Regions from separate parts of the Mangrovibacter sp. MFB070 genome, predicted to be linked through region 2. Evidence: predicted binding sites of a transcription regulator. Region 2 holds the regulator's gene; the other holds the start of a gene.

The links. The regulator CRP, encoded in region 2, controls carbon source genes, mostly activating them, when cyclic AMP is high. The targets are predictions, from matches to a motif close to ATGTGANNNNNNTCACAT.
Region 1: a site for CRP is predicted at 2,642-2,659, ahead of DT73_RS08120 (6-phosphofructokinase). Genes of this name have one in related genera too.

The regions. Positions count from the first base shown of each region.
Region 1 is NZ_JJMI01000019.1:332,336-336,528, forward strand. Features, by position in the region: gene DT73_RS08110 (PTS sugar transporter subunit IIC) at 1-1,212, opposite strand, end outside; gene DT73_RS08115 (PTS sugar transporter subunit IIB) at 1,205-1,519, opposite strand; gene DT73_RS08120 (6-phosphofructokinase) at 1,531-2,511, opposite strand; gene DT73_RS08125 (sugar-binding transcriptional regulator) at 3,109-4,050, opposite strand.
Region 2 is NZ_JJMI01000028.1:17,014-21,206, reverse strand. Features, by position in the region: gene DT73_RS15505 (aspartate aminotransferase family protein) at 1-383, shown strand, start outside; gene pstS (phosphate ABC transporter substrate-binding protein PstS) at 503-1,540, opposite strand; gene crp (cAMP-activated global transcriptional regulator CRP) at 1,751-2,383, opposite strand; gene DT73_RS15490 (OsmC family protein) at 2,681-3,085, shown strand; gene DT73_RS15485 (phosphoribulokinase) at 3,138-4,013, opposite strand; gene DT73_RS15480 (YheU family protein) at 4,114-4,193, opposite strand, start outside.

The DNA.
Region 1 (4,193 bases), on a different contig from region 2:
GTCACTGAACGTGACGCCATTAAAACCGTAACTTTCCAGCATCGGCACCAAAACTGACGGCAGGAAAGTAATAAACAGGCCATGGACAACACCACCAATCATTGCTCCACGTCGCCCTCCCAGCGCATTGCCAAAAACGCCAGCGGTGCCACCTGCAAAAAAGTTCGTTAATAACCCGGGTAGAATCATTGCCATCCCGAACATCGGGAAGACCAGCATGCCGATAATAGAACCCACTGTTGTTGCCAGAAAGCCGACTATCACTGCATTGGGGGCATAGGGAAAGAGAACCGGGCAATCCAGAGCGGGTTTGGCGTCTGGCACAATACGCATGGCAATTCCACGGAATGCAGGCACCAGTTCATTAAGCAGTAAACGCACACCGCTATAGAGAACAAAAACACCGGCAACAAACTGGATAGATTGCATAAACGCGTACATCAGGTAGTTCATACCGCCAGAAAACTGGGCAATATAAGCAGGCCCAGCCGCCAGCGCCGGGATCAGGTACATGGGCACCATCACCACCGCCATAGACAAATAGGTATCTTGCAGGAACTTGAAATTATCCGGCAGCACCAGGTCTTCAGTTGAGCGGGAGCCTTTGCCGACAACTTTTGCCACCGCAGCCTGAACCAGGTAGCCAATGGTACAAAAATGCCCCAGCGCGACGTCATCTGAACCGGTAATTCGCCGTACCACAGGTTGTGCCAGCGCTGGCATCAACACCGCCATAACCCCACCAAAAACACCACCAGTAAGGATAAGGGGTAAACCTGTCAGGCCAGCTTTATAGCCAATAACAGTGCCGATAGTTGCCATCCAGAGCAGTGCCTGCCCGGTCAGGAAGATGTATTTAAAGGGTGAAAGGCGCGCCACCAGGATATTGACGGCAAAGATCACCATCAGCGTTAACGCCACTTCGGAGCCCAGCTCACGGTTTGCCAGCCCGGCTATCGCTGCCACGTCGGTGATATACCCTTTCATGCCGAAGCCATGGGTAAAAATATCGTTAAGGAAAGTCAAAGTGGCGACAATAATGTTAATGCCTGCCATCATTATCAGAAAGCCCAGCAGCGTTTTAAATGTGCCTTCTGCTATTTTCCCTGGCGATTTTTTTTGCAGAATCAACCCGAGCATGGCAATAAATGCCACCAGGATAGATGCCTGGCCGAGTAAATCTTTTACAATAAATGAAATAATACTATTCATGATCAACCACCATTAAATTTTGCGCTTTCATAAAGGCAACTATTTTTGTTTCTATCTCCTCTTTATCAGTTAATTTATTCAGAATGATAACGCGCCTTGCCTCTTCTTCACTGGCATCGGCTGTTAAAATATCTGCAAATGTTTTGGAGGTTAAAATAATATCGGATTTAAATGCCCCCGCTTCAGAAACAGTGGTGTGTTCAATTTGTGCAGGAATCTCCAGTTTTTTAAGAACAGCTTTCGCGGTCATTTCAATGGCAAAGCTTGAGCCGAGGCCGCAGCCACATACGCAAAGTACTTTTAACATGTAGGGTCTCCTCAAAGGATATTGAGCTGCCTTGCAAGTTTATAATGATGCCCTTCAGTATCGACCAGGCGTTTTTGCATACTAATTAAATCAATGGGAATAGGTTTATTACTCGAATTAATAACAATGGCTTTATTACGCATTCCAGACTGAATGCAACGAACAATCTCACTGGCCATAATCGTTCCCTGATAAATTTCCTCGCAACTTGGGTCGCCACTGCGTAAGCCAAAACCCAAAATGGTCTTACGGATACGCACACCTATTTGTGGCTCCAGTTGTTTTATCATGGTGTCTATCGCCCCCTGAAACCCTGGCGAGTACTCTTTCGTGTAGCCTTCTGAGCAAAGGATTACGACGCTGTTTTGTTCCGCAAGCTTGTGCTGAATTTTTGATACCAGCTCAGCCACTGGCAACTGCCTTTCAGGGATTAACGCAATATCGGCATTACTCTTGATAGCCGCCTGCAAAGTCAGCTCGCCACAGTACCCACCAAGAACTTCAATCATAAATACTCGCCCGGGCAATGCCCTGCCGGTATTACGTAATTTGGATACTTCCTGGCGAATTTGTTCACAGGCCGTTGAGAAACCGATAGTGTAATCACTGCCGAATACATCATTATCAATCGTCATACCCACACCAAAACAATTAACACCAAATTCGCTGAGGGTATTCAGAAATTGTAAAGAACCATCGCCACCTGCCATGATTAATATATCAATATGGAGTGATTTAAGTTTTTTACTGATTTCGCTGTACTCTGAACGCATTAATTTTTTCGACGTCCTCCCGGATGTGATTACCGGCATTGCAGAGATAGAGAAGTCCACCAATTCACGCCATGCAATCTCATGGTGTTTTTTCTCCAGTAAGCCAGGGATCCCGCCATTAAATAGCGTAATATCAGCCTGCGCCAGCCTGGCTATCTGGAAAATAAAATTATTTATCCCTGAAACATCTCCGCCACTTACGACAATACCGATTTTCATCATTTGCCCTTATTGCTTGCGACACCCACATTTTTCCCTGGCTGCAAGCCCTGTATTTGCAACGAAGATCTCAAAAACTGGATAAATGAATCCATACAGAACATTGACACCCCTGTTTGTTAATAGTTTTTTGTGAATTGAATCACATTTAAAATTTAACAAATAGCGGGAATCAAATGTTTTTATTTTTTAAATACAGTGAGTTATTAAATAAATAGAAAAACTGAATTGAACAATGAGGGCTGTGAGTAATAGCCAGAAGATGCGATGGCAATTTTGTGAACACTACCTCATTTTTTGCGCTCAGGAGGTGCCAATAAGGCACCTGAGTCTGATGACAAACCTCATGTCCGTACAGAAAGAAAGGATGTCACCTAATAAAAAACCAGGAAAATCAATTCATTGATTTTCGGCTGCTAACTAAAAAGAAGGGATAACCACGCTTTTCCCTTCTTTTTCATCAATCTAAGGTGCCAATAAGGCACCTGTTTATTTTTACCGGGATAACCACGCACGGAAATTGCCAGATGTAATAGCGAAAACAGGCACCATAAACACCAACCAGGCCACACCAAAAAGGTGATGCAAGCAATGCGCTCAGCGCGTTAATAACCAGCGAGCTGTATGCTCATCGGTAACCAGGCCGTTAACCCAGCCCCCTTTCAGCGCGGCTAAAATCGCCGGGCGTTTGTAATCGCCACAGGCCACACCAATACGTGGGCAGGGATTGTTGCGAATATCATAACTGGTTATCAGCTGGTTGATTTCACTGTTAACAACATTGCCATCAGCATCAATAAACCGCCCCAGGATCTCACCTACAGAGCCCAGTGTTGTTAGTTCATCCAGTTGCGCCCGGTTAATAAACCCGTCTTTATAAATTGGGCTTTGCTCACCTAAAGGCCCCACGCCAACAAAAATAACGTCCGACAGGTTGGCTAACTCGCTCACGTTATTAAACAAGCGGCTTGAGCACCACATTGCGTGTTCATCATTGGTTTGTGCATAGCGCGGTGCCGGCCACTGAGAATATTTGGCTTCCAGTTTACGCGCCAGCAGCAAGGGCACATCGTCGTAATAATTACACTGGCCGTTTTCATCCATGGCACTAATCAACGCAACACAGCGGGCGTTCTTACAATTAAAATCAATGCGCTGAATGGTTTTTTTCAGGGTAAACCCCGAGCCAATACCAATGATCTTCGGTGTATCGGCCCGCAGAAAACGGGACATCACCTGGTAACAGCCAAATGCCACGCTATCGAGAAGGCTGTCTTCGCTGTAGACCGGCACAATATTGCATTCATGCAACTGGTACTTTTCCTGCAACAACTGCGCATAATCAAGGCAGTTCGCCACCGGATGGTGCAGACCAATGGAAACAATACCCTCTTCTTTCGCCGCAGCTATCAGGCGCTGGACGACCGGCCTTGAAGTCCCTAACAGGGTAGCTATTTCACTCTGATTCTGCCCGGCAATGTAGTACATCCACGCCGCACGCACTTTTTGGTCCAGCCTGGCATCATCTTCTTTGCTCACGTTTCCCTGCCTTATTCCTGCGCCTGCGGGCATTTTACCCCCGGCAATACCCGCATTCTGGCGGGAAGATCATAGCGAGGCAAGTACTCTTGCCATAATTAGATGCACATTATTGGTCATTTGTATTTTATTTGGTCTTTTGC
Region 2 (4,193 bases):
ATGGCTCGACCTACGGCGGTAACCCACTGGCGTGTGCGGTGGCAGGTGCTGCTTTCGATATTATCAATACGCCGGAAGTTCTGGATGGTGTTATGGCGAAACGCGAGTTGTTCGTAAAACACCTGAAGCAGATTAATGAACAGTACGCTGTTTTCAGTGATATCCGGGGAATGGGGTTACTGATTGGTGCCGAATTGAGTGCCGCATACAAAGGGCGGGCGCGTGATGTACTGAATGCGGCCGCAGCGAATGGTTTGATGATCCTCAATGCCGGGCCGGATGTAGTCCGTCTGGCTCCGTCTTTGGTTATTGATTATAAAGATATTGAAGAGGGTATGGCTCGTTTTGCCGATGCAATAAAAGCGGTGGTTAAAGGGCTGTAACTGCACTCATGCACTCTCTGTATGCACTTAACTGATGGTGCCGGGGTTCAAGGACAGCAATAAAAAGCCGGGTAACCCCGGCTTTTTACTTTTGAAGCAGAGTGTTCCATTCATCAAGATTAGTACAGGGCTTTACCTGAACTGTCTTTTACATTGGCTTTCCATGCAGCACGAATCTGTTCAGTAACGCTTGCAGGCAGTGGAGCGTAATCCAGGTTACCAGCGATAGCGTTGCCATTTTTGTAAGCCCAGTCAAAGAACTTCAGCACTTCGGCACCTTTCTCTGCATTTTCCTGCTTTTTGTAGACCAGGATAAAAGTAGTAGAAGAGATTGGCCATGCATCTGCACCTTTCTGATAAGTCAGGTCCTGAGCAAAGGTTTTACTCCAGTCGGCTTCTTTTGCGCTGTTACTGAAGCTTTTTTGGGTCGGCTCGATTGCTTTACCGTCAGCATCAAACAACTTAGTCCAGGTCAGGTTGTTCTGTTTTGCGTAGGCATATTCAACATAACCAATAGAACCCGGCAGACGCTGTACGAATGCAGCCACGCCATCGTTCCCTTTGCCGCCCAGGCCAGTTGGCCATTTAACGGTGGTGCCTTTACCAACCTGGCTTGCCCAGTCCGGGCTTACTTTGGACAGGTAGCTGGTGAAGACGAAAGAGGTGCCTGAACCGTCTGCACGGCGAACCACATTGATGTTGGTATCCGGCAATTTGGCATTCGGGTTCAGCTTAGTGATTGCCGGGTCATTCCATTTCTTGATTTTACCCAGGTAGATATCACCCAGTGTTTTGCCATCCAGAGTCAGTTCACCTGATTTAATACCCGGGATATTAACGGCCAGAACCACGCCACCAATCACGGTCGGGAACTGGAACAAGCCATTTTTTTCCAGATCAGCATCGCTCATTGGCGCATCAGATGCACCAAAATCGACGGTTTTTGCAATGATTTGTTTGATACCACCTGAAGAACCAATTCCCTGGTAGTTTACCTGAGAACCTGTTTTCTGCTGATATTCTGCAGCCCATTTTGCATAAACCGGCGCTGGGAACGTACCACCGGCACCTGTCAGGTTAGTGGCTGCAAATGCAGTTGTGGTGGACAGAGTCAGAGCGGCGATTACAAGACGGGCTGAAGAGCTAAGCATTGCCATAATTTCTCCCGGAAAAGGTTAGATCAAAAATAATTTTTTAATCGCTGTGTTTTCAGTACCCGGGAAGAATAAGGCGAATTTGTGACAGTTTTGTGTCATTCGTGAACAATTTTCAGAATTTGTTCGGTAAAGCCGAAGGGATATTGGGTTGAGCAAAACAAAAAGGCACGCTCTGGAGCGTGCCTCAATGTGTGATGAAATACAGTAAAATTAACGAGTACCGTATACCACAATGGTTTTACCGTGAGCGGAAATCAGGTTTTGATCTTCCAGCATTTTTAAAATACGGCCCACAGTTTCACGGGAACAGCCAACAATTTGGCCAATTTCCTGACGGGTAATTTTGATTTGCATGCCATCCGGGTGGGTCATTGCATCAGGTTGTTTCGCCAGGTTAAGCAAAGTCTGTGCAATTCGGCCGGTTACATCAAGGAATGCCAGGTTCCCTACTTTTTCAGAAGTGACCTGTAAACGACGTGCCATCTGGGATGAAAGGCGCATCAGAATGTCCGGGTTTACCTGGATCAACTGGCGAAATTTTTTGTATGAAATTTCGGCTACTTCACAGGCTGTTTTTGCACGAACCCAGGCGCTACGCTCCTGGCCTTCTTCAAACAGCCCCAGTTCGCCAATAAAATCGCCTTGATTAAGATAAGAAAGGATCATCTCCTTGCCTTCTTCATCCTTGATAAGCACGGCCACAGAGCCTTTTACGATGTAATACAGCGTTTCTGCTTTCTCGCCCTGATGGATCAGGGTGCTCTTGGATGGATACTTATGAATGTGGCAATGTGACAAGAACCATTCGAGAGTCGGGTCTGTTTGGGGTTTGCCAAGCACCATGCGCGGTTATCCTCTATTATAAACTTGCTCAAAGACAGGGTAGGGCCCTGTTGGCGTTACAACATTAAATCGCCCCATTCCTGAAGCGAGCCATGAGTCGTTTGGTCTGTAATCGCTTTTTCCTCTGTAACAGGTATGACGTCACTGTCAGTCTGTTACATCTTGTTTGTTTTAGCACAGGTTTCCTGAAGTGTCTTCTATTGTCTCGTTTCAGCATGACCTGTGTCGCCTTCCATTGCCTGTTTTGTTAATGCCGCGTAATCTGTTGCGATAACACTTTAGTTGGGAGTAATGAGTATGCAGGCGCGAGTTAAATGGGTTGAAGGTTTAACATTTTTGGGTGAATCCGCCTCAGGCCACCAGGTCCTGATGGATGGTAACTCCGGTGATAAAGCGCCAAGTCCAATGGAAATGGTGCTAATGGCTGCCGGTGGATGCAGTGCCATTGATGTTGTCTCTATTTTACAAAAAGGCCGCCATAATGTGACTGATTGTGAGGTCAAACTGACATCTGAACGCCGGGAAGAAGCGCCGCGTTTGTTTACCACTATCAATTTGCACTTCATCGTTACAGGGAAAGATCTGAAAGATAATGCCGTGGCTCGCGCGGTGGATTTGTCTGCGGAAAAATATTGCTCTGTTGCGTTAATGCTTGGCAAAGCAGCCACCATCACGCACTCATGGGAAGTGGTTGAAGGCTAAGTTTTCATGGCGGGGGCTGTACTTTGCAGCGCCCGCCCGTTCTGTGCCTGTATCAGGCCCCCGCGATTTTTTTCCCTTCAGCCAGGCGTTTGACCAGTGGCGTCATGATTAACTCCATCGCCAGGCCCATCTTCCCACCCGGGACAACTAGTGTATTGATATGAGAAATAAATGACCCTTGCAGCATTGCCAAAAGCCATGGGAAATCGATATCTTCCAGCCCGCGGAAATGAATAACGACAAAACTTTCATCCAGAGAAGGAATCGCTTTGGCTGCAAAGGGGTTGGACGTATCCACGGTAGGCACTCGCTGGAAGTTAAGGTGAGTACGTGAAAACTGGGGTGTAATGTAATTGATGTAATCTTCCATTGAGCGCACCACTGAATCCATCACGGCTTCCCGGGAATGGCCGCGTTCACTGGTGTCCCTTACCAGCTTTTGAATCCACTCGAGGTTAACGATAGGTACCACGCCGACCAGGAGATCAACGTGTTGAGCGACATCACACTCCTGAGTTACCACGCCGCCGTGCAGCCCTTCATAAAACAATACATCTGTGGGTTCAGGCAGCGGTTGCCAGGGGGTAAAGGTACCAGGCACCTGATTCCAGGGAACGGCTTCATCGTAAGTGTGCAGATATTTGCGAGACTGGCCGTTACCCTGCTCGCCGTATTGCCTGAATGTGCGCTCCAGCAAGGCAAAGTCGTTGGCATCTGGCCCGAAATAACTGATATGGCGGCCAAGGTCGCGGGCTTTACGTATTGCCATATCCATTTCCGGGCGGGTATAGCGGTGAAAGCTGTCACCTTCAACTTCGGCAGCCCGCAGATTAAGCTGATTAAATATTTTACGAAAGGCAATGCTGGTTGTCGTGGTACCGGCTCCACTGGAACCGGTAACCGCAATAACAGGGTGCTTGGCTGACATAAACAACCACTCCATCAGTAAGAGGCAATGTGAAACGCACAGTACTGCAGGTTAAAGCAGTATAGTGGTGGATGCCAATACTGTGTGTGACGCCTGTGAATCAGCCCTTAAATTGGGTGCGGGGCATGATATTCACCGTTTCATGCAATTCAGACCAGACCAGAACAGCATCACCCTGTT